DNA from 4 places in the Geodermatophilus sp. SYSU D00691 genome. Region 4 is predicted to be linked to each of the others. Evidence: predicted binding sites of a transcription regulator. Region 4 holds the regulator's gene; each other region holds the start of a gene.
What was found. Region 4 encodes LexA, which represses DNA repair genes until DNA is damaged. Its sites were predicted from a motif close to TCGAACANNTGTTCGA; they were not measured.
Positions count from the first base shown of each region.

Region 1: ACI797_RS00700 (DUF222 domain-containing protein) is a predicted target of LexA. The motif match lies at 3,091-3,106, and genes of this name have one in related genera.
Region 2: ACI797_RS01950 (DUF222 domain-containing protein) is a predicted target of LexA. The motif match lies at 2,432-2,447, and genes of this name have one in related genera.
Region 3: ACI797_RS15235 (DUF6504 family protein) is a predicted target of LexA. The motif match lies at 1,877-1,892, and genes of this name have one in related genera.

Region 1 is NZ_JBJGYZ010000001.1:135,956-142,942, forward strand. Features, by position in the region: gene cobC (Rv2231c family pyridoxal phosphate-dependent protein CobC) at 1-569, shown strand, start outside; gene cobT (nicotinate-nucleotide--dimethylbenzimidazole phosphoribosyltransferase) at 590-1,633, shown strand; gene cobA (uroporphyrinogen-III C-methyltransferase) at 1,633-2,910, shown strand; gene ACI797_RS00700 (DUF222 domain-containing protein) at 3,127-4,356, shown strand; gene ACI797_RS00705 (ABC transporter ATP-binding protein) at 4,433-5,398, shown strand; gene ACI797_RS00710 (ABC transporter permease) at 5,395-6,249, shown strand; gene ACI797_RS00715 (helix-turn-helix transcriptional regulator) at 6,246-6,509, shown strand; gene ACI797_RS00720 (class F sortase) at 6,513-6,987, opposite strand, start outside.
Region 2 is NZ_JBJGYZ010000002.1:97,493-104,479, forward strand. Features, by position in the region: gene ACI797_RS01935 (acyl-CoA carboxylase subunit beta) at 1-86, opposite strand, end outside; gene ACI797_RS01940 (DUF1707 SHOCT-like domain-containing protein) at 119-568, opposite strand; gene ACI797_RS01945 (SpoIIE family protein phosphatase) at 602-2,284, opposite strand; gene ACI797_RS01950 (DUF222 domain-containing protein) at 2,452-4,437, shown strand; gene ACI797_RS01955 (alpha/beta hydrolase) at 4,448-5,377, opposite strand; gene ACI797_RS01960 (thiolase family protein) at 5,500-6,642, opposite strand; gene ACI797_RS01965 (acyl-CoA thioesterase) at 6,716-6,987, opposite strand, start outside.
Region 3 is NZ_JBJGYZ010000019.1:77,811-84,797, reverse strand. Features, by position in the region: gene ACI797_RS15250 (phytoene desaturase family protein) at 1-587, opposite strand, end outside; gene ACI797_RS15245 (GNAT family N-acetyltransferase) at 593-1,165, opposite strand; gene ACI797_RS15240 (YbaK/EbsC family protein) at 1,162-1,692, opposite strand; gene ACI797_RS15235 (DUF6504 family protein) at 1,990-2,337, shown strand; gene ACI797_RS15230 (SAV_6107 family HEPN domain-containing protein) at 2,337-2,834, shown strand; gene ACI797_RS15225 (DNA polymerase III subunit alpha) at 2,831-6,541, shown strand; gene ACI797_RS15220 (VOC family protein) at 6,633-6,987, shown strand, end outside.
Region 4 is NZ_JBJGYZ010000038.1:48,662-55,648, reverse strand. Features, by position in the region: partial or broken gene ACI797_RS23105 (MFS transporter) at 1-843, opposite strand, end outside; gene ACI797_RS23100 (ArsR/SmtB family transcription factor) at 913-1,440, shown strand; gene hflX (GTPase HflX) at 1,517-2,932, shown strand; gene ACI797_RS23090 (phosphatase PAP2 family protein) at 3,000-3,743, shown strand; gene ACI797_RS23085 (hypothetical protein) at 3,748-4,785, shown strand; gene lexA (transcriptional repressor LexA) at 4,799-5,608, opposite strand; gene ACI797_RS23075 (LysM peptidoglycan-binding domain-containing protein) at 5,828-6,415, shown strand; gene ACI797_RS23070 (hypothetical protein) at 6,553-6,987, shown strand, end outside.

The DNA.
Region 1 (6,987 bases), on a different contig from region 4:
CGGGGCGGGTGCTGCTGGTGGACGAGGCCTTCGCCGACACCGTGCCCGGGGAGCCGGGGTCGCTGGCCGGGCGGCGCGACCTGCCCGGGCTGCTGGTGGTGCGCAGCCTGACCAAGACGTGGGGGCTGGCCGGGCTGCGGGTGGGCTACGCGCTGGGCCCGGCCGACCTGGTCGCGGCGCTGGCCGAGCAGCAGCCGCACTGGCCGGTGTCGACGCCGGCGCTGGCCGCGCTGGTCGCCTGCAGCACCCCGGCCGCGCGCGCCGAGGCCGAGGCGGCCGCGGACGAGCTCGACCGCGCCCGCAAGGCGCTGCTCGCCGTCCTCCCCGACGTCGTCGAGGTGGTCGGCGAGCCGCGCTCGTCGTTCGTGCTGCTGCGCGTGCCCGACGGCGGGCGGGTGCGCGCGGAGCTGCGGTCGGCCGGCTTCGCGGTGCGCCGCGGCGACACCTTCCCGGGCCTGTCGGCCGACCACCTGCGGGTCGCCGTCCGCGATCCGGAGACCTCCCGTGCGTTCGCCGAGGCGCTCGCTGGGATCCTTGACCGGACCCGCACTCCCGAGGAGCACCGCTGAGCACCCTGCTGGACACCACGATCGCCGCCGTCCGCCCCCGCGACGCCGCGGCCGAGCGGGCTGCCCGCGAGCGGCTGGACCTGATGACCAAGCCGCCGGGCTCGCTCGGCGTGCTGGAGGACGTCGCCGCGCAGCTGGCCGGCATCGCCGGCACCTGCCCGGCCCCGGTCCCCGCGCCGGCCGCCGTGGCCGTGTTCGCCGGCGACCACGGCGTGCACGCCCAGGGCGTCACCCACTGGCCGCAGGAGGTGACCGCGCAGATGGTCACCAACTTCGTCGCCGGCGGGGCGGTCGTGAACGCGTTCGCCGCGCAGCTGGGCGCGGACGTGGTGGTCGTGGACGTCGGGGTGGCGGCGCCGCTGGAGCCGGCGGACGGGCTGCTCGACCGCAAGGTCCGGCCCGGCACCGCCGACCTGGCGCTGGGCCCGGCGATGACGCTCGCCGAGGCGCGCCGGGCGGTCGAGGTGGGCATCGAGGTGGCGACGGATTTGGCCGCCGACCACGGTGTGCTGGTCACCGGCGACATGGGCATCACCAACACGACGGCGTCGGCCGCGCTGGTCTGCGCGTTCACCGGCGCTACCCCCGCCGAGGCGACCGGCCGCGGGACCGGCGTCGACGACCCGACCCTGGCCCGCAAGGTGGCCGTGGTCTCGCAGGCCGTGGCCCGGGTGCCGGCCCGCCCGGCGTCGCCGGAGGACGCGCTGGCCGCGCTGGCCGAGGTCGGCGGGCTCGAGCACGCGGCGCTGGCCGGTTTCGTGCTGGGCGCGGCCGCCGCGCGGACGCCGGTGCTCCTCGACGGCGTGATCGCCGGGTCGGCGGCGCTGGTCGCGGCCGCGCTGTGCCCGGCGGCCCTGGAGCACGCGCTCGCCGGGCACACCTCGGCCGAGCCGGGCCACGGGCTCGCGCTGCGCGCGCTGGGCCTGCGCCCGCTGCTGGGGCTGGACCTGCGACTGGGCGAGGGCACCGGCGCGCTGCTCGCGCTGCCGCTGGCGCAGTCGGCCGCCCGCGCGCTGCGCGACGTGGCCACCTTCGACTCGGCCGGCGTGACCGAGAAGGCCTGATGTCGGCGACGCCCGTGGACCCCGGGTCGGGGGTCGTCTACCCCGTCGGCCTGCGGCTGCTCGACCGCCGCGTGGTCGTCGTCGGCGGCGGCCAGGTGGCGCACCGGCGGGTGGCCGGGCTGCTGGAGGCGCGGGCGCTGGTCACCGTCGTCTCCCCCGAGGTGACCCCCGCGCTGGAGGCGCTGGTCGAGCCGGGCGCGCTGACCTGGGTGCGGCGCCGCTACGAGCCGGGCGACCTCGACGGCGCCTGGTACGCGGTGGCGGCGACCGACGACCCGGCGGTCAACGCGGCGGTGGCGGCGGAGGCCGAGGCGGCGCGGATCTTCTGCGCCCGCGCCGACGACCGGTCGGCGTCCTCGGTATGGACGCCCGCCGTGGGGCGGCAGGGCGACCTGGTCGTCGGCGTGCACGGCGGCGGCGACCCGCAGCGGGCGGTGGGCGTGCGCGACGCCGTCGTCGCCGGGCTCACCGACGGGTCCATCGCCGACCGCGCCGGCCGCTCCGGTCCGGACCGGCCCGGTGCGGTGGTGCTGGTCGGCGGCGGCCCGGGCGACCCGGGGCTAATCACGGTGCGCGGGCAGCAGGCGGTGTCGCAGGCCGACGTCGTCCTGGCCGACCACCTCGCGCCCCAGTCGCTGCTGGCCTCGCTGCCCCCGGAGGTCGAGGTCATCGACGCCTCGAAGCTGCCGCGCGGGCGCTCGATGGCGCAGGAGCAGATCAACGAGCTGCTCGTCGCCCACGCGCGGGCCGGCAAGCGCGTCGTCCGCCTCAAGGGCGGCGACCCGTTCGTCTTCGGGCGCGGCATGGAGGAGCTGGAGGCCTGCGTGGCCGCAGGCATCCCGGTCGAGGTCGTCCCGGGCGTGACCAGCGCGATCGGCGTGCCCGGGCTGGCCGGCATCCCGGTCACCCACCGCGGGCTGACCCACGAGTTCGTCGTCGTCTCGGGGCACGTACCGCCGGGTCACCCGCAGTCGCTGGTCGACTGGGCCGCGCTCGGCCGGCTGCGCGGCACGCTCGTGGTGCTCATGGGCGTCGACACCGCACCGGTGATCGCCGCGGCCCTGGTGGCGCACGGCCGGGCGCCGGAGACGCCCGTCGCCGTCGTCACCGACGGCTCGACGCCCACCCAGCGCGTCGTCCGCACCACCCTCGACGGGCTGGCGAAGACCATGGCCGAGGAGGGCGTCCGGCCACCGGCCGTGTGGGTGGTCGGCGACGTCGTCGCGCTTCCCGGGCGCTCGCTCGCCCCGGCGGACGACGCCGAGGACGAGGACTGACCTCACCCGCTTCACGCTGCGGTTCGCCTGGTGAGCCGTCGAGGAGGGCGGACTGGTCAGCTCGACGGCCTGCAGCGCGTCGCGCCGGACCCCGAGCCGTGTCAACAATCTGCCCGCATCTGTGGACAGGCGGCTGAGCTGGGGATTCAGGAGGCGACCCGGCCGGTCCGGCGGTAGACTTCGAACACCTGATCGAGCGGGTGGGGAGGTGTTCCGGTGGACGAGGTGGCCTCGGCGCTGGACGCGCTCGCCGGCGAGGATCTGCACGCGCTGCCCGCCGAGGACCTGCTGGAGCGCACCGCCGACCTGGTCACGCTGCGCAACCGGATCGACGCCGAACTGGCCCGCACCGTGCGGATCGCCGACGGCAAACAGGCCTTCGCCGGCGACGGCATGGCCACCGCCCAGGCCTGGCTGCGCGGGCACGGCCGGCTGGCCAGGGCCGCCGCCTCGCAGGTGGTGCGCAACGGCCGCGCCTTGGAGCTGCTGCCCGCGGTGGCGGCGGCGCACGCGGCCGGGGCGCTGACCGGCGACCAGGTGGCGGTGCTCGGGCAGCTCACCCAGCCCCGTCACCTGCGGCTGATCGCCGAGGCCGACGGCGACCTGGCCGGCATCGCCCAGCAGCTGGTGACCTTCGCGCTCGGCCACGCGCACGCCGAGCTCGACGACCTGGTGCACGCCTTCCTCGAGCGGCTCGACGCCGACGGGCCCGAACCCGATCCGACCGAGCAGCGGTCGCTGACCTTCACCCGGCGGGCGGACGGGCGGCTGTTCTTCCGCGGCGAGCTGGACGCGGTCGGCGGGGAGAGGTTCCAGGCCGCGATCATCGCGCTCGAGCAGGCCCACCGGCCGGCCGGCGATGAGCGGAGCCTGGCGCGGCGGCAGGCCGACGCCGCGGTGCAGCTGGCCGACCTCCACCTGGGCTGCGGCACGCTGCCGCTGCTGCGCACGGTCAAGCCGCAGGTCGCGGTCACCGTCCACCTCGCCGACCTGCTCGACCCGGCGACCGGCCGGGGCGCCGCCCGCACCGGGTTCGGCGCGGTCCTCTCCGCGGCGCGGGCCCGGTGGGCGGCCTGCGACGCCGACCTCACCCGGATCGTGCTCGGACCCCACGGGGAACCACTCGACCTGGGCCGCACCCGGCGCCTGGTCACCCCGGCGCTGCGCCAGGCGGTGATCGCCCGCGACACGACCTGCGTCTTCGCCGGCTGCGACGCCCCGCACTGGTGGTCGGAGGTGCACCACGTCGTCCACTGGGCACTGGGCGGCGAGACCAGCCTGGATAACTCCGGGCTGCTCTGCGAACGGCACCACACCCAGGTCCACCACGGCTTCCGCATCGAGCGGGACACCGCCGGCCGGTGGCACACCTACCGGCCCGACGGCACCGAGATCCTGGTGATCCGGCCACCCGCCGACGACCCCCACCTCGCCCGCGCCGGGTGAAGAACCCAGCAGTACTTGTACTACGGATGTAGCACTCCTACTATCTCTCGCATCCCGGCGCCCAGAGGAGTGCCCGATGGAGCCCGTGCGCACCGAGTCCCCCGGCCCAGCCGCGCCCGTCGAGCCCGACCCCGAGGCCGCCGTCTCGGTGCGCGGCCTGCGCATGCGCTACGGCGACCACGACGTGCTGGCCGGGGTGGACTTCGACGTCCGTCCGGGTGAGGTGGTCTGCCTCCTCGGGCCCAACGGCGCGGGCAAGACGACCACCATCGAGATCCTCGAGGGCTTCCGGCTGCGGTCGGCCGGCGAGGTCAGCGTGCTGGGGCAGGACCCGGCGCGTGGTGGCGACGCCTGGCGGTCGCGGGTGGGGATCGTGCTCCAGTCGTGGCGCGACCACGCCCGCTGGTCACCGCGGCGCCTGCTCACCTACCTCGCCGGCTACTTCGAGCCCTACGCCCGCCCCGACCACCCGGGGCCGTACGACGTGGACTGGCTGCTCGAGACGGTCGGGCTCACGACGCACGCCGACCGCAAGATCGTCACCCTCTCCGGCGGTCAGCGGCGACGGCTCGACGTCGCGGTCGGCATCATCGGCCGGCCCGACCTGCTCTTCCTCGACGAGCCGACGGCGGGCTTCGACCCGCAGGCGCGGCGCGACTTCCACGACCTCGTGCACCGGCTCTCCGACCTGGAGGGCACGAGCATCCTGCTGACCACGCACGACCTGGCCGAGGCCGAGCGGCTGGCCGACCGGATCCTCATCCTGGCCGGCGGGCGCATCGTCGCCGACGGCAGCGCCGACGCGCTCACCCGCCAGGTGGCCGGCCGCGCCGAGGTCCGCTGGGCTTGCGACGGCGAGCGGTTCGTGCACGCCACCGAGGACCCCACGCCGTTCGTCCGCAGGCTGTTCGAGCAGCACGGCGACGCGGTGGCCGACCTGGAGGTCCGCCGCGCCAGCCTGGAGGACACCTACCTGGCGCTGGTGCAGCGCCACGAGTCCGGCGACCGCAGCGCGGTCGAGCTGGCGGAGGTCGTGCGATGAACGCCACCCGGCACGCGATCGGCCGCGGCATCCGCCGCGGCTGGACGGAGTTCGTCCTCAGCATCCGCAGCCCGCAGGACCAGGGCTTCTACCTGTTCACCGCGCTGGCCACGCTGCTCTACCTCTGGATCAACCGCGACGACGAGGTCGCCGGCACCGACCTGCTCACCCCCACGGTCGCGTTGCCGAGCATCCTCGGTGCGCTCATCGCGTTCGGGGTCATCATCGGCCCGGCCTACGCGCTCGCCATGGAGCGCGAGGACGGCACGCTGCTGCGGCACAAGGCCATCCCCCACGGCATGCAGGGCTACGTCTCCGGGCAGCTCGTCTACCACTCACTGGGCGTCGTGCCGCAGATGCTCGTCATCCTCGTGCCGAGCGTCTTCCTCTTCGACGACGTCATGCAGAACGGCGCCACCGGCTGGCTCACCGTCGTGCTCGTCATCGTGCTCGGACTCCTGGCCACGCTGCCGCTCGGGATGATCCTCGGCTCGGTCGTGCCGAGCGTGCAGAAGGTCGGCACGTGGGGGATGCTCCCGGTCATCGTGATCACCGCGATCTCCGGGATCTTCGTCCCCATCCAGATCATGTGGGGCTGGGTCCAGGCGGTGGCGCAGTTCTTCCCCGTCTACTGGATCGGCCTGCTCATGCGCTCGGCGTTCCTCCCGCCCGAGGCGGCCGCCGCCGAGCTCGGTGGGGAGTGGCGCACGGGCACCGCGGTGCTCGTCCTCGTCGCGTGGGCCGTCGTGGGCCTGCTCGTCACCCCGGCGGTGCTCCGGCGCATGGCGCGCCGGCAGTCCGGCTCGTCGGTCGAGGCGGCCCGCGACGCCGCGCTGCAGTGGGTCCGGTGAACAGCGGCGACCGCAGCGGCGACGCCGTCTACAACCGCATCGCGCTGCTGCGCGCCGAGCGCGGGGTGACCCGGCGGGAGCTGGCGGACGCCCTCGGCGTCCACTACCAGACCGTCGGCTACCTCGAGCGCGGCGAGTACAACCCGAGCCTGCACCTGGCGCTGCGCATCGCCGAGTTCTTCGGCCTGCCGGTCGAGGTCGTCTTCTCGACGACGCCGTTCCCGCGGATCACCGACGCGGCGGGCAGCGAGACGGCCTGACCGTCAGATCACGGTCGCGAAGACGACCTCGTTCTCCTCGCTCGCCCCGGCGTCCTCGTCGAACTCCCCACCGCAGGTGACCAGGGCGACGTCGGCGTCGGCGGGGTGCCCGTTCAGCGCGTCGGCCAGCGCGGACGTCGACTTGTCCAGCCCGGTCAGCGGCTCCCCGAGCACGGCCAGCCGCAGCACGGCGCCGTCCCCGTCGACGAGCACGACCTCGTCCCCCGGCCGCAGGTCGGCGAGCCGGTCGAAGACGGCGCCCCCGCCGGCCTGCGCGTGTCCGAGGACCACCGCCATCTGCCCCGACCCCGGCGCCGGACCGTCCGACCACCACGACGTCGTCCACATCGAGTCGGGGACGTCGTAGCCCTCCACCGTCTGCCCCGTGAACGGGTTCTCGTACTCGACGGTGCCCCGGGACTCCACGGTGGTGTCCACGCCGATGGCCGGGATCTGCAGCCGCGCCGGCACGATCGGC
Region 2 (6,987 bases), on a different contig from region 4:
TTGACCCGGTACTGCTCGTCGCCGGGGTCGAGGCCCGAGCGGAGCACCGTGCCCTCGGTGACGCGGGGGTGGAGGGATGCGACCACCCCCGATGTCTACACCGCCGCGGTGGCGCAGCTCACGTGGCTCCGCCGGACGGCGGGCGCCGCATCCCGAGGACCGCGGCGGAGACGCCGAACAGGGCGGCGCCGGGCACGAGCAGCCACATCGGCCAGAAGTAGTCCGGCTCGCCGTCGACGCTGACCAGCACCCACACGGTGAGGTTGATCGACACGACGGCCAGCCAGACCGTCCAGAGCACCTTGAGCGCCAGGGGCAGGCGGGCGACCTTCGGCGCGGGGCGGGACGCCAGGGCGGGGGACGGCGGCGCGGACATCTCGTCGGCGGGCGGCAGGTCGGCGAACAGCGGCTCGAGGTCGGCACGGGTGACGGCGGCGTACGCCCGGGTCAGCCGGTCCTCGTACTCCAGGAGGTCCAGCCGGCCCTCGCCGAGCGCCAGCCGCAGCCTCTCGGCGGCCGCGTGGCGGTCGCGGTCGGAGATCCTGAGTTCGGGTCGCCGCTCGTCCATGGCCGACCTCCCGCGGAACGTCTCGGACCGAATCTAGTCCCCGGGCCCGGCCTGCGGGTGGCAGCGGACGGCCACGATCGCGACGTCGTCCTCCGACCGCCGGGCGACGATCCGGTCGAGCAGCGCGTCGCACAGCGCGTCGACGCCGAGCCCGCCCACCTCGGCGAGCAGCCGGACGAGGCGGTCGAGCCCGTCGTCGATCGTCGTCCGCCCCTGCTCGACGAGGCCGTCGGTGTAGAAGACGAGGGTGTCGCCGGGGAGCAGCCGGGCGACGTGGTCGGTGCGGTCCTGCGGGACGTCGGTGCCGAGCAGCGCCTCGGGGGCCGACGTCAGCATCTCGACGGCGCCGTCGGCGTGGCGCACCAGCGGGGGCAGGTGCCCGGCCGACGACCAGCGCAGCATGCGCAGGCCCGTCCCCTCCTCCTCCGGCGACTGCTCGATCCGGGCGATCAGCGCGGTGGCGAGCGTGCCGATCCGCAGGCCGCCGAGCGCGTCGTCGACCCGGGTGAGCACCCGCGCGGGCGACTCCTGGCGGTCGAAGGCGATGCCGCGCACGATGCTGCGGATCTGCCCCATCGCCGCGGCGGCGTCGACGTTGTGGCCGACGACGTCGCCGATGACGAGCAGGGTGGCGCCGTCGGCTTGCTGGAACGCGTCGTACCAGTCGCCGCCGACGTGCATGTTGCTCGCCGCCGGCTGGTAGCGGACGGCGATCTCTAGGTCGTCGGGCTGCGGCGGCGGGGTGAGCAGGCTGCGCTGCAGGGTCTCGGCCACCTTGAGCTGGCGGCCGTAGAGGCGGGCGTTGTCCAGGGCCAGCCCGGCCCGGCGGGCCACCTCGACCGCGGTGGCGATCTCCATCTCGCTGTGCGGCCCCCGCGCCCGGGTGTTCATCAGCGCGATGCCGCCGAAGGTCTCGCCGCGGGCGCGCAGCGGGACGATGGTGAACGAGTCCGAGTCCAGGCGCTGCCAGGCCGTGCGGACCTCGTCGGTGGTCAGCTGCGGCTCGACCAGCTCCGCCGGGATGGGGTGCACGCTGATCGGCTCGCCCGTGTAGAACGCGGCGGCCATGGGGCTGTCCTCGTTGCCGCCCTGCTCCGGCCGGTCGAGGTAGGTGTCGAGGTAGCCGACCATCTCCGGGTCGCGGTGGCGCCGGGCGCTCTCGACGGGCCGCCGGTCCTCGCCGATCAGCGCTGCGACGGCCCAGTCGCACAGGCGCGGGACGATCAGGTCGAGGAGCCGGTCGAGAGTCTCGTCGGTGTCGAGCGTGCTGATCATCGACTCGCTGACCTCGGCGAGATAGCGCAGCCGGTCGGCGTCGACGTCGGCGACGACGGGGCTCTCCACCGGTGCGGCGGCCTCCAGATGCCGGTCGGCCGGCTCGCGGAAGCTGACGTGCAGCCGGTCGCCGCTGCGCACGGCGGTCGCGCTCAGCCAGCGCCCGCCGGGCGCGTAGTAGCCGTGCCAGGTGACCCGCTCCCCCACGCTGCGCGCGTGCAGCAGGAAGCTGTGGAAGATCGTGCCGCCGAGCTCCGGCAGGGCGATCCAGATGTTGCGCCCGAGCAGGTCGGCGCGGTCGCGGCCGAGCAGCTCCGCCGCGGCCCCGTTGACGTAGACGATCGACCAGTCGCCGTCGAAGACAGCCACGCCGTCGGGGACGGCGTCGAGCGCCTCGCCCAGCAGGCCCGCGTCCGCGGGTGCGGAGGCGGTATCGGTCACGGCGTCTCCACGGTCCGGCCGGCGGGCACCTCCCGCGGCATGTCGGGCAAACCGTACCGACTGGACGACGTCCCGTGCCGAGCCCTCCGTCCACAGGGGGGCTGAACTGCGTGGACCTGTCCACAGGCTCGACGCGAGCTGTCGTCATCGAACGTATGATCGATCACGTGACCGCTCCCGCGACGACCACGGTGTTCGCGCCGCAGACCGACCTGGCGTCGGGTCCGCTCGCCGCGGTGCAGGCGGCCGACCGGGAGATCGCCCGGCAGGTGGCGCTGCGGTCGCGCGCGCTGGCGGAGTTCGCCGGGACGTGGCCGGTGGAGCTGGACCGGCCGCAGGGCGTGCCGGGTGCGATGAGCGCGGAGCGGTGGCGGTCGCGGCCGGAGCTGCTCGGACCCGTGTCGGAGTGGGCGGTGCCGGAGCTGTCCATCGGACTGGCCCGGGCGCAGGGCAAGGCGGAGCGGCTGCTGGACGAGGCCCTGACCCTGGTGCACCGGCTGCTGGGCACGCTGGCCGCCCTCGAGGCCGGGATGCTCACCGAGGACCACCTGTGGTGCCTGCGCGAGCACGTCGCCCCCATCGCCGACGACGCGGTGCGCACCGAGGTGGAGGCCGCGGTGCTGGGCTGGGTGGCCGCCCGGGCGGCCAGGCGGACGATCACCACCCCGCCGCAGCTGGGCGCCAAGGTGCTGCGCGAGGTCACCGCCCGCAACGTCCGCAAGGCGGCCGACGAGCTGGCCAGGGCGGTCAAGCGGCGCGGGGTGAGCGTGCAGGGCGACCGGCGGCCGGGGATGGCCTCGGTGGTCGCGCTGCTGACCCTCCCGGAGGCGCAGGCGCTGATCGCCGCCCTGGAGGCGCACGTCGACGCGCTGCCGGTCGATCCGGCCGATACCCGCACCCGCGGGGAGAAGCTGGTCGACGTGCTGCTGGACCTGGTGCTGCTGCCGGGGGCCGGCGACCGGCCGCCGGTGCAGGTGACGCTGACCCTAGTCGCCCCGATCGGCACGGTGCTCGGCGGTGACGCCCCGGCCGAGCTGGGCGGTCAGGTGATCCCGGCGGAGCTGGCCCGGCAGCTGCTGGCCGCCCTCACCGGCGCCGACCTCGGCGCCGCCGCGGACACAGACGCCTCCCCGGACACCGACGCCTCCCCCGCCGAGTCGGGCGGGTGGGACGAGGACGAGCGCTTCGTCGACCCCGGCCCCGATCCGCAGGACTGGACCGAGCAGATGCGCGCCGCGCACGAGGCCTGGGAGGCCGACTGGGAGCGCCGCTTGGATGCCGGCGAGTTCGACGACCCCGACCCCCTCTCCGCGGCCGAGGTGGTCGCAGCGGCCGAGCGGGCGCTGGAGGACGGCTGGCTGGAGCTGCAGGCGGAGCTGGCCGCCGCCGACGCCCGGGAGGAGGCGGAGTTCGCGGCCGGCTTGCACCCCGACCCCGACCCGTTCCCCGAACCGGGAGACGGCCCGCCCGACGATCCCCCGGACTCCGGCTGGTGGGCGGCCGCCGACCGGGCGGTCGAGCATGCGTCGGCGGCGGTGCGCGGGTGCCTGCAGACGCTGGCCCATGCCCACCGGCTGGTGCGCACGGCCGAACGCGCCGACCTGGCCGACGAGGCCTCCCGGCGGGCCGGCCCGTCCGGTCGGGTCACGGCCGCCCGCGACGCCCTCGGCGCGCTCTCGGCCGCGGCCGCCGCCGACCGGGCGGCGCTGACCGACCTGCTGGCCCGCACCGCCGGCGGCGGACTGGCCGACCGGCCGCGGATCGCCCTGGTGGACGCGCTGTCCGGGGCGCTCGTCTCCCTCACCGACCTGCCCGGGCTGCGCCGCGCGGCCTCCCCCGGGCACCCGCTGGGCGCACCGCCGCCGACCGACGGCTACCGCCCCGGCGCCGAGCTCGACCGGTTCGTGCGGCACCGCGACCGCCGCTGCCGCTTTCCCGGTTGCCGACGACGGGTCCGCGCCGGCGAGCTGGACCACCACGTGCCCTACCCGCTCGGCGCCACGTCGGCGGCCAACCTGGTCGGCTTCTGCACCGGCGACCACCGCGGCAAGCACCAGGCCCCCGGCACGACCCACACCCTGGCCGCCGACGGGACCCTCACCGTCACCACCCGGTCCGGCCTCGTCGCCACCACCGAGCCGCCGCCGTTCTGACCCGCCCGGATCAGCCGCCCCGGCCCGAGCCGTGGGCAGGGAAGCGCTCGGCGAGCCACGCGTCCCGGTCGGCCAGCGCGGCCCGCGCCATGGCCGTGGGGTGACCGGTGAAGCCGTGCGGCGACTCGGGGTAGACGCGCAGGTCGACGTCGACGCCCGCCGCGGAGAGCCGGGCCGCCATGACCAGGTTGTCCTCGAGCAGGACGTCCGACGCCCCGACGACCAGCAGGACCGGCGGCAGCCCGCGCAGGTCGCCGAAGACCGGCGACACGTCGGGAACGGCGCGGTCGGCCACGGCGCCGACGTAGGCCTGGAGGAAGTACTCGTCGGCGATCAGCCGGCCCGCCGGGGTCCGGCCGCTGAGGTCGTAGGTGCCGAACTGCAGGACGGCGCCGGCGAACGGCCCGGCACGCCCCCGGTCCCGCAGCCGGAGCAGCGTCGTCACGGCGAGCGTGGCCCCGGCCGAGCTGCCGCCGGCGGTCAGTCGGGTGGTGCCGAACCGCTCCTCGGCGTGGTCGAGGAGCCAGAGCGCAGCGGCCTCGCAGTCGTCCGGCGCGGCCGGCCACGGATGCTCCGGCGCGAGCCGGTGCTCGACGCCGACCACGGCGATGCCGAGCGACTCGGCGAGCGCCGCGTTCCGAGCGTCCGCGCCCGCCGTCGGGCCGAGGTAGAAGCCGCCGCCGGGGATCTCGAGGTGCACCCCCCGCACCGGCCGGTCCGCCGGCAGGGCGATCCGCAGCAGGACCTCCCGCCGGCGCCCGTCCACGACCTGCTCGACCCGAGCGGACGGCGGAGCCGGCACCGATGCGGCCCGCGCCGCCAGCAGCTCCTCGAGGGACGCCGGGCCCCGCCGGGACCCCCGCGCCGCGTAGAACGCCCGGCTCTGCGCGACGTGCCGGGCGAGATCCGCCCCGGCGAGGTCACCCAGCCCGATCCGCACACAACCTCCCGGTGCCGGTGCAGCACCGGCCGGCGTGCACGCAGCACGCCGGCCGGTCGCCGTGGCCCCCTGCAGGGTCCCGCCGCGAGCGTGCGAGCGGTGGGGGGCAGGGGGTCCTTCTCCTAGAGCAGCTCGAGGATGGTGGCGTTGGCCTGGCCACCGCCCTCGCACATCGTCTGCAGGCCGTAGCGGATGCCGTTGTCGCGCATGTGGTGCACCAGCGTCGTCATCAGCCGGGCACCCGAGCCGCCCAGCGGGTGGCCCAGCGCGATCGCGCCGCCGTTGGGGTTGAGCGCCTTGGCGTCGGCGCCGATGTCGGCCAGCCAGGCCAGCGGCACCGGCGCGAAGGCCTCGTTGACCTCGAACGCGCCGATCTCGTCGACCGACAGCCCCGACTTCGCCAGCGCCTTCTGCGTGGCCGGGATGGGGGCGGTCAGCATGATCACCGGGTCGGCACCGGCCAGGACGGCGGTGTGCACCCGCGCGATCGGGGTCAGCCCCAGCTCCCGGGCCTTGTCCGACGTCATCATGAGCAGCGCCGCCGAGCCGTCGGAGATCTGCGAGGAGTTGCCGGCGGTGATCGTCCCGCCTTCCGGCTTGAACACCGTCTTCAGCGTGCCGAGCTTCTCCACCGTCGACTCGCGGATGCCCTCGTCCACCGACACCACGCCGGCGTCGGTGGTCACCGGGGCGATCTGCGCCTCGAAGCGGCCCTCGTCCCGCGCGGCGGCGGCCTTCTCGTGCGAGGCCACCGAGTACTCGTCGAGCTGCTGCCGGGAAAAGCCCCACTGCTCGGCGATCATCTCCGCGCCCACGCCCTGGTTGGGGAAGACGCCGTAGCGGTCCATGAACGGCCCGGGCAGCGGCGAACCGCCCACCGACGTCGCCGTCCCCATCGGGATCCGGCTCATCGACTCCACGCCACCGGCGACGACGACGTCGTACTGCCCGGCGATCAGCCCGGCCGCGGCGAAGTGCACCGACTGCTGCGAGGAGCCGCACTGCCGGTCGACGGTCACGCCGGTCACCGACTCCGGCCACCCGGCGGTGAGCACGGAGGTGCGGGCGATGTCGAAGGTCTGCTCCCCCACCTGCGACACGCAGCCCCAGATGACGTCCTCGACCACGCCGGGCTCGACCCCGGCGCGCTCGACGAGCGCGTTGAGCACGTGGGCCGACAGCTCGGCCGGGTGCACCCCGGACAGCCCGCCGTTGCGCTTGCCGACCGGCGTCCGCACGGCCTCCACGATCACTGCGTCCCGCATGTCCCTGCCTCTCCCCACGACGGTGTGACTTCCGCACTGTAAGCCTGCGCCGCCGCGAAGTGTGAGACCCATGTCAACTTCGACGGCGGAACGGGTTCGAGCCGGTGCGGAACAGCGTCTCCTGCGCGAGGCTGGCGGCCAGCGTGCCGTCGGCGGTCGTCAGCGAGCCGCTGTACCAGCCCCGCCCCGCCGAGACGGTGTGCGGCACGAGGTCCATGAGCACCCAGTCGTCCAGCCGCGCCGGCCGGTGGAACCACACCGCGTGGTCGATGCTCGCCCCGGGCGACGCCTCGTCGTCCGGCAGCGCCGACAGACCCGTCCCGATGTCGGACAGGTAGGTCAGCA
Region 3 (6,987 bases), on a different contig from region 4:
GCCTTGAGCCGCTCGCTGGTGAACCACCGGTCGAGCAGCGCGTCGCCGGAGCCCAGGAAGTCGACGGCCAGGTCGCCGCCGGGCGTCCGGGGCCGGCCGTCCCGGGGCGCGCCGAGCGGCCAGAAGGCGCGGAGCAGGTTGCCCGCCGCCGGGCGGCGGCCGAAGGAGGCGACCACCGCCCGGCTGCGCGGGCCCCAGACCTCGACGAAGCGCCGGTAGGCCGCGGCGTCGTCCGGCCCGCAGGCGGCCGCGATCGAGGCGCAGGTGGCGTCGAGGTCCCGGGAGAAGACCAGCGGCGGGTCGCCGGGGGCGAAGCCCCACGGGTCGCAGTCGACGTACTCCAGGCCGTGGGCGGCGAGGTCGAGCTCCTCGACGATCCCGCTGTGCCGGACGATCACGTGGGCGCTGGAGCCGCGGTCCACCCGCACGCCGGGCCAGCGCTCGACGGTCGAGACCGCCCCGCCGAGGACGTCGTCGCGCTCGACGACCTCCACCGACAGGCCGGCGCGGGCGAGGTAGCAGGCGGCGACCAGGCCGTTGTGGCCCGAGCCGACGACGACGGCGTCGACGGTGGAGGTCTGCGGCACGCCGGTCAGGTCGCGGCGGGGCGCAGCGGCAGGCGGGCGCCGAGGATCGCGAACGGGCGGGAGTCGCCGGGGAAGTGGTGGCCCCGGGCGAGGTCGACGAAGCCGTCGGCGTGGTACAGCCGGAAGGCCTTGGTGTCGGCGTCCGGGGTCGACAGCAGCGCGGCCGGGTAGGACAGGTCGGCCAGCAGCGCGTGCAGCAGCTGCCGGCCCAGGCCGCGGCTCTGGTGGTCGGGGTGCACGTGCAGCTCGCAGACCTCGAACGCGCCGGGCAGCCAGCGCTTCGCCGTCCGCCGGTCCAGCGCCGCGCGCACCTGGTCGTGCCACCACTGCCCGGGGGCGACCAGGTAGCCGTAGCCGAAGCCGACCAGCTCCTCGCCGTCCGGCGTCTCGGCGAAGGCGCCCACCGCGCGGAAGCCCGCGCGCTCGGTGTGCTGCATGGCGTAGCCGTAGCGCCCGGCCACGACCGAGGGGTCGTAGCCCATCGCCAGCCCGTAGATGGTCAGCGCCTCGTGCATGTGGTCGCGGATCCACCGCACGGGCAGCTCGGTGACCCGCACGGCGGGCCGGGTGCCGGTCACGGTGCCTCCACCGCCTCCTGGACGTCGGGGCCGGTGCCCGGCTCGAGGGCGCCACCGACCTCGGCGGCGGTGCCCGCGGTGAGCCGGAGCAGCTCGTCGTAGCTGGTGGGGAAGACCGCCGTCGGGTGCCCGGCCGAGGCCCACACCTGGTCGTAGCGGGCGAGCTCGACGTCGACCAGCGTGCCGATCGGGTCGGGGTGGCCGATCGGGGCCACGCCGCCGATCGGCTGGCCGGTGTGCCGGCGGACGAAGTCGGGCGAGGCCCGCCGCACGTTCGGGACGCCGAGCAGGCCGGCCACCTGGATCTCGTCGACGCGGTGGCCGCCGCTGGTGAGGACCAGCAGCGGCGCCCCGTCGACGTCGAACACGAGGCTGCTGGCGATGGCGCCGACCGGCACCCCCAGCTGCGCGGCGGCCTCGGCGGCGGTGCGGGCGCTGCCCGGCAGCTCGCGCACCCGGCCGGAGGCGCCGGAGGCGGCCAGCAGCTCGGCCATCTCGGCGACCCGTGGGTGCGCGGGACGGGTCATGGGGGAATCCTGCCACCGGCCCCGGAACCCGCGCGCCCCGATCCGCCCCCGGGTCCTCCTCCCGGGTCCCCGCCGACCGCGGAAACCGTCGGTGGTGGCTGCTTCCATCGGGGTCGAGAGGGGCGGCGCGCCGGGAGGCGCTCGACTTGACGGGCCCGTGCCCGTCCGGTGTACTTCCTGGTGTTCGAACAGTTGTTCGAACACCAGGTGGGTCCGAGCGCAGCCGCATCCGCCGCTCTCGGGTCCTTCCCCGCCCGGGCGGTGGACCGGCGGCGAGGCAGAGCAGGGGAGTGTGCGATGAGCCGGGTGCTCGGCGGGGCCGGGGTCGGGGATCGAACCCGGCTCGGCGAGGAGGTGCAGGTCGAGCGCGGCCCGCTCGGCCCGGCGCAGTTCTGGCGCGGGCAGTCGCGCTACGTCGTGGGCGAGCTGCTCGACTCCTGGGTGGAGACCGCCCCGTGGTGGCGGCAGCACGCCGCCGCCTCCGGGTCCTCCTCCGGCGCCTCGGCCGAGCTGGTCGCCTCCCGCGAGGTGTGGCGGGTCGAGGCGGTGCGGGCCGGCCGGTCGCGGATGAGCTTCGCCGGCGTCTACGACCTGTCCTGGGACGCCGCCGGCAACCGCTGGTGGCTCGTGCGGGTGCACGACTGATGGGCGCCGCACGAGCCATGTCGTTCGAGTCCGCCGACCAGCTGCCCCTGCCACCGCCCCTGCCCCCGGCGGCCGCAGGGCTGCTCGACCAGGCGCGCCGCGCCCTGGCCGAGGCCGCGGAGTGCACCGACGACCCCCGCCGTCGGTACGCCACCGCGCACCTGGGCGCGCTGCGCGGGGCCGCCGCCGTGCTCGCCGCCCGCACCCGCCCGGAGGCCGGCCGCCGCCGGCCGCGCAGCGCCTGGGTGCTGCTCGGCCAGGTCGCGCCCGAGCTGGGGGAGTGGGCCACCTTCTTCGCCGCCGGCGCCGCCAAGCGGGCCGCGGCCGAGGCCGGGCTCTCCCGGGCGGTCACCGAGCGCGAGGCCGACGACCTGGTCCGCGACGTCGGCGCCTTCCTCACCGTGGTCGAGCACACCCTCGGCACCCTCGTCCCCGAGCCGGTCCGGCCGGCCGCCCCCCGTCCCCGGGTGGTCGGCGGGTCCGGCTCGAGGAAGTGAACGCCGACCCCTTCGTCCACCTCCACGTCGCCTCGGGCTACTCGATGCGGTACGGCGCGAACCATCCCGCCGACCTCGTCGCCCGGGCCGCCGAGCACGGCATGGGCGCGCTCGCGCTCACCGACCGCGACGGCCTCTACGGCGCGGTGAAGTTCGCGCTCGCCTGCCGGTCGGCCGGCGTGCGGCCGATCTTCGGGGTGGACCTCGCGATGGCGCCGGCCGTCGACTCCGCCGTCCCGCGGCCCCTGGCCCGGCCGCTGGGGGAGGCGTCGCGGCTGAGCGGGCCGTCGGCCGCCCGCCGGGTGCCCGCGCGCGGCGGGTCCAGCGTCGACCCGCGGCTGCCGCGGGTCACCTTCCTCGCCCGCGACGGCGAGGGGTGGCGCTCGCTGTGCCGGCTGACCAGCGCCACCCACCTGCGCGGCACCCGGGGCGAGCCGGTGAGCTCGCTGGCGGTCGCCGCCGAGCACGCCCCGGGCCTGGTCGCGCTGCTCGGGCCGCAGTCGCCGGTGGGGCGGGCGCTGGCCGAGGGCCGGGCCGACGAGGCCGCCGCCGTCCTGGCCGCCTGGCGCGCGGTGTTCGGGCCCGGGCGGCTGGCGGTCGAGCTGGTCCACCACCGCGGCCGCGGCGACCGGGCGCGGGCGCGGGCGATGCTGCGGTTCGCCGCCGAGCAGCAGGTGCCGGTGGTGCTCAGCAACGCCGTCCGCTACGTCGACGCCCTCGACGCGCCCACCGCCGACGTCCTCGACGCCGCCCGGCGGCTGGTGCCGCTGGACCTGCGGCACGTCGACCGGCGCACCGCCGAGGGCTACCTGAAGTCGGGCAAGGAGATGGCCGAGGTCGCCGAGGACCTCGTCGGCCCCGACCGCGACGCCGCGCTGCGGCTGCTCGAGGGCACCGCGCGGCTGGCCGAGCAGTGCGCCGTCGACGTCCGCGACGACCTCGGCATCGGCACCGTGCGCTATCCCGAGCTCGACGTCGTCACCACCGCCGCCGAGCGGGGGATGGGCCCCTCGCAGGTGCTGCGCGCGCGGTGCGAGGCCGGCCTGGGCCGCCGCGGGATGGCGCTGACCGAGCGGGTCCGCGTGCGGCTGGAGGAGGAGCTGGCGGTCATCGACTCCCTCGGCTACCCCTCCTACTTCCTCACCGTCGCCGACGTGGTCGACCTCATCAAGAGCTTGAGGGTCCGCGCGGCCGCCCGCGGCTCCGGCGCCGGCAGCCTGGTCACCTACCTGCTCGGCATCTCCGACGTCGACCCGATCCGCTACGGCCTGCTGATGGAGCGCTTCCTCTCCCCGCTGCGCCACCAGCTGCCCGACATCGACATCGACGTGGAGTCGGCCCGCCGGATGGAGGTCTACGACGCGGTGATCGACCGCTTCGGCGCCCACCGGGTCAGCTGCATCTCGATGATGGACACCTACCGGGTGCGGCACGCCGTCCGCGACGTCGGCGCCGCGCTGGGCATGCCGATCGCCGAGGTCGACGCGATCGCCAAGGCGTTCCCGCACATCCGGGCCAACCAGGTGCACGCCGCGCTGCGCGACCTGCCCGAGCTGCGGGCCAGCCGGATGGGGTCGAAGCGGGGCGGCGGGACCGGCGACCTCGACCTGATGTTCGACCTGGTCGCCCGGCTCGACGGCCTGCCCCGGCACATCGCCCTGCACCCGTGCGGCGTGCTGCTCTCCGACGCCACGCTGCTCGACCGCACGCCGGTGGAGAACAGCTTCCTCGGCTACCCGATGAGCCAGTTCGACAAGGACGACGTCGAGGAGCTCGGGCTGCTCAAGCTCGACCTGCTGGGCATCCGCATGCAGTCGGCGATCGCGCACGCCCTCGACGAGATCGAGCGGGTCGACGGCGAGACCGTGGACATCGACGCCATCCCGCGCGACGACCCGACGACGTTCGAGCTGATCCGCAGCACCCGCACGCTCGGCATGTTCCAGATCGAGTCGCCGGGGCAGCGGGAGCTGGTCGGCAAGTTCGGGCCGCAGACCTTCGAGGACATCGTCATCGACATCTCGCTGTTCCGGCCCGGGCCGGTGAAGAGCGACATGGTGACGCCGTTCCTCATGGCCCGGAACGGCTGGCGGGAGACCGAGTACCCGCACCCCGACCTGGAGTTCTGCCTCGAGGAGACCGCCGGGGTGGTGGTCTTCCACGAGCAGGTGCTGCAGATCGTCTCCCGGATGACCGGCGTGACCCTGGCCGAGGCCGACGAGGTGCGCCGGGCGCTGGGGGAGAAGGACGCCCACCCGGAGGTGCGCGCCTGGTTCATGCCCGCCGTGCTCGACGCCGGCTACCCGGTCGAGGTCGCCGAGCGGGTGTGGGAGGTGCTGGCCGCCTTCGGCTCGTTCGGCTTCTGCAAGGCGCACGCCGCGGCGTTCGCCCTGCCCACCTACCAGTCGGCGTGGCTCAAGACGCACCACCCGGCGGCCTTCCTCGCCGGGGTGCTCACCCACGACCCGGGCATGTACCCGAAGCGGCTCATCCTCGACGACGCCCGCAACTTCGGCATCCGCGTGCTGGGCCTCGACGTCAACGCCTCCGCCGACACCTACCGGGTGGAACGGCTGGACCCCGACCCTGAGGACGAGGGTGAGCCCCGGCCGCTGCCGGAGTGGATGCCGGCGTCGATGCCCGACCCGTCCCGCTACGGCCTCCGGCTGGCGCTGGCCGACGTCAAGGGCATCTCCGACGAGGAGGTCGGGCGGATCGTCGACGGTCAGCCGTACCGGTCGCTGGCCGACTTCTGGCAGCGGGCCGCGGTGTCCCGGCCGGTGGTGGAGCGGCTGGTGCTGGCCGGCGGGTTCGACTCCCTCTACGGCTTCGGGCTGCGCGACCGCGAGGCCGGCCGGCCCACCCGGCGCCGTCGGCAGGTCAACCGGCGCGACCTGCTGCTGCAGATCGGCGAGCTGGACCGGTGGACCCGCAGCGGCGCCCGGGCCACGGCCCGCGGGCAGCTCAGCCTCGACCTCATGGGGCTGGAGCTGCCGGAGGAAGAGGCCACCCCCGACTGGGCCGACAGCAGCGGGCTGCCCGAGTTCACCGACGCCGAGCTGGTGCGCGCCGAGCTCGAGGTGCTGGGCCTGGACGCCAGCCGGCACGTGGTCGACTTCTACCGGCGCTTCCTGGCCGAGCTGGGCGCCGTCCCGGCGAGCGAGGTGCTCACCTGCCGCAGCGAGTCCGAGGTGCTGGTCGCCGGCGTCAAGGTGGCCACCCAGACGCCGCCGATCCGCTCCGCGCGGCGGGTGGTGTTCGTGACCCTCGACGACGGCACCGGCTGCACCGACTCCACCTTCTTCGAGGACGTGCAGGGCCCCTACGCCGCGACGGTGTTCCACTCGTGGCTGCTGGTCATCCGCGGCGTGGTCCGCCGCACCGGACCGCGCGGGGTGTCGCTGCGGGCCACCGGGGCGTGGGAGCTGCCGGCGCTGCACGAGGCCTGGGAGGCCGGCGGGCTGGCGGCGGTCGCCGAGCAGATGGCCGCTCCCGGCCGGTACACCGAGCAGGCCATCGCCGGGGCCGCGGCGTCCCACGGGTCGCGGCCGGTCATGGTGCGCCCGGTGCTGGTGCACCCCACCGGCTTCCGCATGTCGCCCTACGCCGACATCAAGCCGGCCGGTGAGGACACCAAGGTCGCCGCCCGCCGCGCCGCCGCACCGCGCAAGCTCTGGCACTCCAGCCCCGGCAGCTCGGGCCACTGAGCGTCACCGCGGGGTGGGCCGGCCGAGCGATGAGTTCCGGGCGGCCCGGCGGTTCTCACTGGGGACGGACCCCGCACGAGAGGACGCGACCATGCCCAGGACCGTGATCTGCCTGTGGTTCGACACCGAGGCCGAGGAGGCGGCGCAGTTCTACACGTCGGTCTGGCCCGACGCCGAGCTGCTCGGCACCGTCCGCTACGGCGCCGAGGACCCCCAGCGCGAGGGCCAGGCCCTGACCGTGAGCTTCCGCCTCGGCGACACCGAGTACGTGGGCCTCAACGGCGGCCCCCAGGGCTGGTCCTTCGACGAGTCCATCTCCTTCCAGATCCTGTGCGCCGACCAGGACGAGGTCGACCACTACTGGACCCGCCTGACCGACGGCGGCGAGGAGGCGCCCTGCGGCTGGCTCAAGGACCGCTTCGGCGTCTCCTGGCAGGTCGTGCCGA
Region 4 (6,987 bases):
GGCGAACCGGGCGCCGGTGAACGCCCCGAGCAGCCCGCCGACGGCCCCGGCGGAGAAGACGAACCCGAGCTCGCTCTCCTCCAGCCCGAGGGTCCGGATCGCGAAGAGGACCAGCAGCGCGGTGCTCATCGCCGAGAACAGGTTGGACGTGCCGGTGCAGGCCACGATCCGGCGCAGCAGCGGGTGGCCGACGACGAAGCGGAGCCCCTCGGCGATCTCGACCCGCAGCGGCCGGCGGGCGGCGCGGTCGGGAACCGTGTCGACGTGCCGGATCCGGCCGAGGAACAGCGCCGAGACCAGGAACGACACCGCGTCGACGAGGATCAGCACCGGGGCGCCGAGCACGCGGAGCAGCACGCCGGTGACGCCCGGGCCGGCCACGTGGGCGACGGCGCGGCTGCTCTCCAGCTTGCCGTTGCCGTCGACGATCTGGTCCGGCGCGACCAGCGTGGGCAGGTAGCTCTGGTAGGCGACGTCGAAGAAGACCGTCGCCACACCGGTGACCGCCGCGACGACGAACAGCTGCGCCAGGGACAGCACGTCGAGCCACCAGGCGAGCGGCAGGGTCGCCAGCGCGACCGCGCGGACCAGGTCGTTGACGACGAGCACCCGCTTGCGCCGCCACCGGTCCACCCAGGCGCCGGCCGGCAGGCCGATCACGAGGAACGCCGCCGTCTCCAGCGCGGTGAGCACCCCCATCTCCAGCGGGGTGGCGTCGAGGAGGGTGACGGCCAGGACCGGCAGCGCCACCAGCGTGATCTGGGTGCCGACCTGGCTGACCGTCTCCGCCGCCCACAGCCGGCGGAAGTCGCGGTGCCGCCACAGGCTCTCCGGGGTGCTCACGGCGAGCAGCCTGCGTCGACTGATTGGGAGAAGTCAATCAGTCAGCGGCGTGTCGCCTAGGCTCGGCCCGTGACCGAGCCCGGCCCACCCCTCATCCGCGGGGAGAAGCGGCGGGCCACCGACGCCGAGTACCGGGCCCTCGCCTCCGCCGTCCGGCTGCGCATCCTGCGGCTGTGCCGCGCCGAGGCGCTCACCAACAAGGAGATCGCCGAGCGCCTGGGCCGCAACCCGGCGACGGTGCTGCACCACGTGCGCACGCTGGTCGACACGGGCTTCCTCGCCGCGGAGCCCGTCCGCCGGGGCACCCGCGGCTCTCGGGAGGTGCCCTACCGGGCCACGGGCAAGAGCTGGCTCATGGACGTCGACGACCGGCCGCCCCCGGCGCACGACCCGATCCTCGCCGCCTTCCTCGAGGAGGTGGCCGAGGTGGGGGAGCAGCGGCTGCAGAGCAGCCGCCTCGGCCTGCGGCTGTCGGCCGAGGACCTCGCGCAGTTCCGCCGCCGGCTGCACGCCCTGCTCGACGAGTACGCCCGCCGGCCGGTCGACCCGGAGGGCGAGAAGTGGTCGCTGTACCTCGGGATGCACCCGGAGGCGTGATGCGTTGTACCCGGCGATGACATCTCCCGCACAAACTCAGGTGCCCGCGTCGGACCCCCGTGTCACGCTGGAACCGATGACGACCGCTTCCGAACTCCCCCTCGTCGACGAGCCGGACGACAGCGCCGGCTCCTACGCCCTCGAGGAGCGCAGCGCGCTCCGCCGCGTCGCCGGGCTGTCGACCGAGCTCACCGACGTCACCGAGGTCGAGTACCGCCGGCTGCGCCTCGAGCGCGTCGTGCTGGTCGGGGTCTGGACCGAGGGGACGGCGGCCGACGCCGACCGCTCCCTCGCCGAACTGGCCGCCCTGGCCGAGACCGCCGGCTCCCACGTGCTCGAGGCGGTCAGCCAGCGCCGCTCCACCCCCGACGCCGGCACCTACGTCGGCTCGGGCAAGGCCGCCGAGATCCGCGACATCGTCTCGGCCACCGGCGCCGACACCGTGATCTGCGACGGCGAGCTGACCCCCGGCCAGCTCAACGCCCTGGAGAAGATCCTCAAGGTCAAGGTGGTCGACCGGACCGCGCTGATCCTCGACATCTTCGCCCAGCACGCCACGAGCCGGGAGGGCAAGGCCCAGGTCGAGCTCGCGCAGATGCAGTACATGCTGCCGCGGCTGCGCGGCTGGGGTGAGTCGATGTCCCGGCAGGCCGGTGGCCGGGTCGCCGGCGGTGGCGGCATCGGTACCCGCGGCCCCGGCGAGACCAAGATCGAGACCGACCGGCGGCGGATCCGCGCGCGGATGAGCAAGCTGCGCCGCGAGATAGCCGGCATGTCGACCGCGCGCGCCACGCAGCGGGCCAACCGGGGCCGCAACGCCGTCCCCAGCGTCGCCATCGCGGGCTACACCAACGCCGGCAAGTCCAGCCTGCTCAACCGGCTGACCGGCGCCGGGGTGCTGGTCGAGAACGCGCTGTTCGCCACCCTCGACCCGACGGTCCGCCGGGCCGAGACCGCCGACGGCCGTGAGTACACGCTGACCGACACCGTCGGCTTCGTCCGCCACCTGCCGCACCAGCTCGTCGACGCCTTCCGCTCGACGCTGGAGGAGGTCGCGGCCGCCGACCTGCTCGTGCACGTGGTCGACGGCTCCGACCCCGACCCGCTGGGCCAGATCAACGCCGTGCACACCGTGCTGTCGGAGATCGACGCCTCCGCGGTGCCGGAGCTCATCGTGGTCAACAAGGTCGACGCGATGACCGAGGACGACGTCCTGGCCCTGCGCCAGGCGCTGCCCGGGGCCGTGTGGGTCTCCGCCCGGACCGGGGTGGGCCTCGACCGGCTCCGCGACGAGATCGCGGGGCGGCTGCCGCACCCGGACGTCGACGTCGAGGTGCTGGTGCCCTACGGCCGCGGCGACCTCGTGGCCCGGGTGCACCGCGACGGCGAGGTCCTGTCGGAGCAGCACGAGGCCGGCGGCACACGGCTGACCGCGCGGGTCGACGGCGCCCTCGCCGGCGTCCTCGAGGAGTTCGCGACGCCGATCGCCTGAGCGGCACACGGCACCCGTACGGGTCGATGCAGGTCACGAACGGATCACGGCCCGGTACCGTGAGGCCGTGACGAGCGGCGCGGTGCGGCGGAGGCCCGGGGACGTGTCCGCCGACCCCGGCTCGCCGCCGCAGCCCGTGCGGGTGGTCTCGGTCGGCCGGCCGCCGTGGTGGCTGCTCGGCGTCGCCGCCGTCGTGACGACGGCGGTGACGGTCGACCTGCTCAGCCGCGGCTGGCTGGAGTGGATGGACCTGCGGGTCTCCGAGGTCGTCAGCTCCTGGGGGCTGCGCGACTCCGCCGCCTACTGGCCGGTCTGGGCGGTGACGCAGCTCGGCGGCCGCGGCTTCATCCTGCTCATGCTCGCCGTGCTGGTCGGCTACACGTGCTGGACGCGGCGCACGCTGCTGCCGCTGCTGCGCGTGCTGGTCGCGCTCTTCCTGCTCACCGCGGTCGTCTACAGCTTCAAGTACGGCACCGGCCGGACCGCGCCGGCCTACCCGGGGTCGTTCTTCCACCGGGACGGCGAGTCGTACCCGTCCGGCCACGTGGCCAACGCCGTCCTCATGTGGGGCGTCGCCCGGTGGCAGGCCGTGGAGTTCGGCCTGCCGGCGCCCGTCCAGCGCGCGCTGCGGTGGCTCTCGGTCCTCGGACCGGTCGCCACCGCCGTGGCGATGGTGTCCCTGGACTTCCACTGGGTCACCGACGCCGTCGTCGGGGCGGCCGTGGGCATCCTGCTGCTGGGCGTGGTGCATGCACTCGACGCGACGGTTCTGTCACGCTGGGTTCGTGCCAGAGACGGCCGGCCCGCGTAGTGGCGTGCCCGCGCGCCTGCTGAGGGCCGGCGCGTTCGCCGGCGCGCTCGTGCTCGGCGCCGCCGTCCCGGCCGCGGCCGCCCCCGCCGAGACGCCGCAGGCGGCCACCGACACCGCCGCACCGCAGACGCTGTGCCAGGTGACCGACCCCCGGCTGGCCGAGCTCTCGGGCCTGGTGGTCGTGGGCGACCGCATGGTGGCCCTCGACGACGGCGGCCAGCAGCTCTCCGTCGTCGTCCTCGACACCGCCTGCGCGGTGGTGGAGGTCCGGACCGGTGCGGTGGACCCCTACGACCCCGAGGACCTCGCGGTCGGCGCCGACGGCACCGTCTGGGTGGCCGACATCGGCGACAACCGGCTGGAGCGGCCCTCCGTGGCCGTGCTGGCGCTGCGCCCGGACGGGACCACCGGCGTGTACCGGCTGACCTATCCCGACGGGCCGCACGACGCGGAGTCGCTGCTGCTCGCCCCGGACGGGACGCCGTACCTCGTCACCAAGGAGGTGCTCGGCGCCAGCGGGCTCTACCGGCCCACCGCGCCGCCGGCCGACGGCGGGACCGTGGCGCTGGAGCGGGTGGGCACCGTGACCTTCACGCTGACCGGCACCGAGGGCGGCCCGGTCGGCCGTGCCGGTCAGCTCATGGCGACCGGGGGAGCGGTGTCGCGGGACGGCCGCCTGCTGGCGCTGCGCACCTACACCGACGCCTACGTCTGGCCGCTGAGCGGGTCGGACGTGCCCGGCGCGCTGGCCGGGGAGCCGGTGCGCGTGCCGCTGCCGCCCGCGCCGCAGGGCGAGGCGATCAGCTTCAGCGCGGACGACCGCCAGCTCGTCGTCGCCGGTGAGGGCCTGCCGGGGGACGTGACCGTCGTGCCGACCACGGCCCAGCTCGAGCCGGTGGCCGCCGCGGCGTCGGCGGCGGTCACGGGCGACCCCGCCGGGGGGCCGCCCACGTTCACCGCCGCTCTGGTCGCCGCCGCGGTCGCCACGCTGGTGGTCGGCGTGGGCAGCCTGTTCCGGCGACTCCGGTGGAGCGGGGACTAGCCCCGCCGAGCGGTCAGACCCGGCGCAGGACGGTGACGACCCGGCCGAGGATCGTCGCGTCGTCACCCGGGATGGGCTCGTACGCCGGGTTGTGCGGCAGCAGCCACACGTGCCCGTCGCGGCGCTTGTAGGTCTTGACCGTGGCCTCGCCGTCGATCATGGCCGCGACGATCTCGCCGTTCTCGGCCGTGGGCTGCTGGCGCACGACGACCCAGTCGCCGTCGCAGATCGCGGCCTCGACCATGGAGTCACCGGCGACCTTGAGCATGAACAGCGTGCCGTCGCCGACGAGCTCGCGCGGCAGCGGGAAGACGTCCTCCACGGCCTGCTCGGCGAGCACCGGGCCGCCGGCGGCGATCCGGCCGACGAGGGGGACGTAGGTGGGTGCCGGCACGGCGGTGTCGTCGTTGCCGGTGGCCGCCGCGGCCGGCAGGGACTGCTCGCCGGGCAGCCGCACGTCGAGGGCGCGGGGGCGGTTGGGGTCGCGGCGCAGCCAGCCCTTCTTCTGCAGCACCGAGAGCTGGTGCGCCACGGAGGAGGCCGACGACAGCCCGACCGCCTCGCCGATCTCGCGCACCGAGGGCGGGTAGCCGCGCCGCTCGACGGAGTCGCGGATGACCTCCAGGACGCGGCGCTGCCGCTGGGTGAGCCCGTCGCCGGCCTCGCCGCGGTCGGGGAAGGCGCGCACGGCCGCGGTCCGCTCCTCCGTCGCGGTCCCGGTCGCCCCGGCCGGCTCGCCGGCGCCCGCGGCGCGGCGCCGGGTGCCCGTGCCGCCGTCGCCGGGTGCCCGGCGTCCGCCCGACGTCCCCCTCGTGCTCGCCACGTCTCCTCCTCGCCCGCCGGGCCGGTGCAGCCGTCCCGCGCGTCCGTCGTCGTCGGTAGCAGACGGTAGCGCTGTCGACGCGAACTATCAAACACACGTTCGAAGCCAGGCCGTGTCGGGTCGCTTCTGTCGGCGGCCTCCGGTAGACATCGCACGGACGTTCGATTCGAACACCTGTTCGGGAACGTCGGGGATCCGCAACATCCGGGAGGAGTGGCCGTGGGAAGCGTGCAGCAGGCCGTGCTGGAGTTCGACGAGTCGGTGCAGGCGCCCTGGCGCCCGTCGCTGCGCTCCGTCGCCTGCCCGCCCGAGGTGGCGCGGCCGGCCAGGGCGCCGCAGTCCGCGCCGCGTGCCGGGGCCGGGAGGGCGCCGGCCGCGACCCCGCCGGCCCCCCGGCCCCGCCGGCCCGCGCCGGGCGGGCAGGTCCCCGCCACGGGTCCGGCCGCCCCGGTGCGGCCCGTGCGGGGCGGTGGCTGCACCGCTCCCCCGCGGGCCGCTGCGACGCGCCCGGAGCCGGCCCCGCTCCGGTTGACCCGGCGCGCCCGGCGGATGGCGGTCGCGCTGGCCCTGGGTGCCGGGGTGGCGGTGGGCTCCTGGCTGGGTCCGCTGGTCACCGGCGGCGGCGAGGACGGGCTGCAGCTGGTGGGGGAGAGCCGGGTCGTGGTCCAGCCGGGGGACACGCTGTGGTCCATCGCCGGCGCGGTGGCCGGCGACGAGGACGTCCGCGCCGTCGTCGACGCGCTGCAGCGGGTCAACCACCTCGACGGCACCGAGCTGGTGCCGGGGCAGGTCCTCGAACTGCCGTGAGCGCCGACCGGCCGGGCGCCACCTCCGAGCCGAGCGGGTGCCGCAAGGACACCGACAAGATCGAGGTGCCGACTTCGTCAACCCTCAGTACCCGTAGCTTCACGCTGTGTACTGACTCCGGCGCATACGGTCGTCGCGTGCCAGGCGCCATCGAGAGTCGTGCAGCGGTGTTCACCAGTTCACCCCAGGCCGTCGAGGTCTACTCGGCGGGCGAGTGGCTGCCCGGTTCGCTGCTCGGCTGGCGCCACGACGCCGAGGGCGGGTGCCAGGTGTGGGTGCGGCTCGCCGTGGGCGGCGTCGAGGAGTCGGTGTGGACCGGCCTCGACTGCCTGCGCCTGCCGGAGCGCCACCTGACCGTGGCGCCCGCGCCGGCCGTGAACGCGGTCGCGACCGCCACCGAGGCCGTCGGGGAGGACATGGCCGCGACGCGCAGCATGCGCCTGACCGACGTCTCCGCCACCGGCCCCGCCCGTCGGGGCCGTCCCGCGGCGCCGGGCGCCGCGCGCGCCGGCGCCGTGTCCGACCTGGCCGCCACCCGCGGGTTCCCGGCGGTCCGGGACGACGCCGCCAGC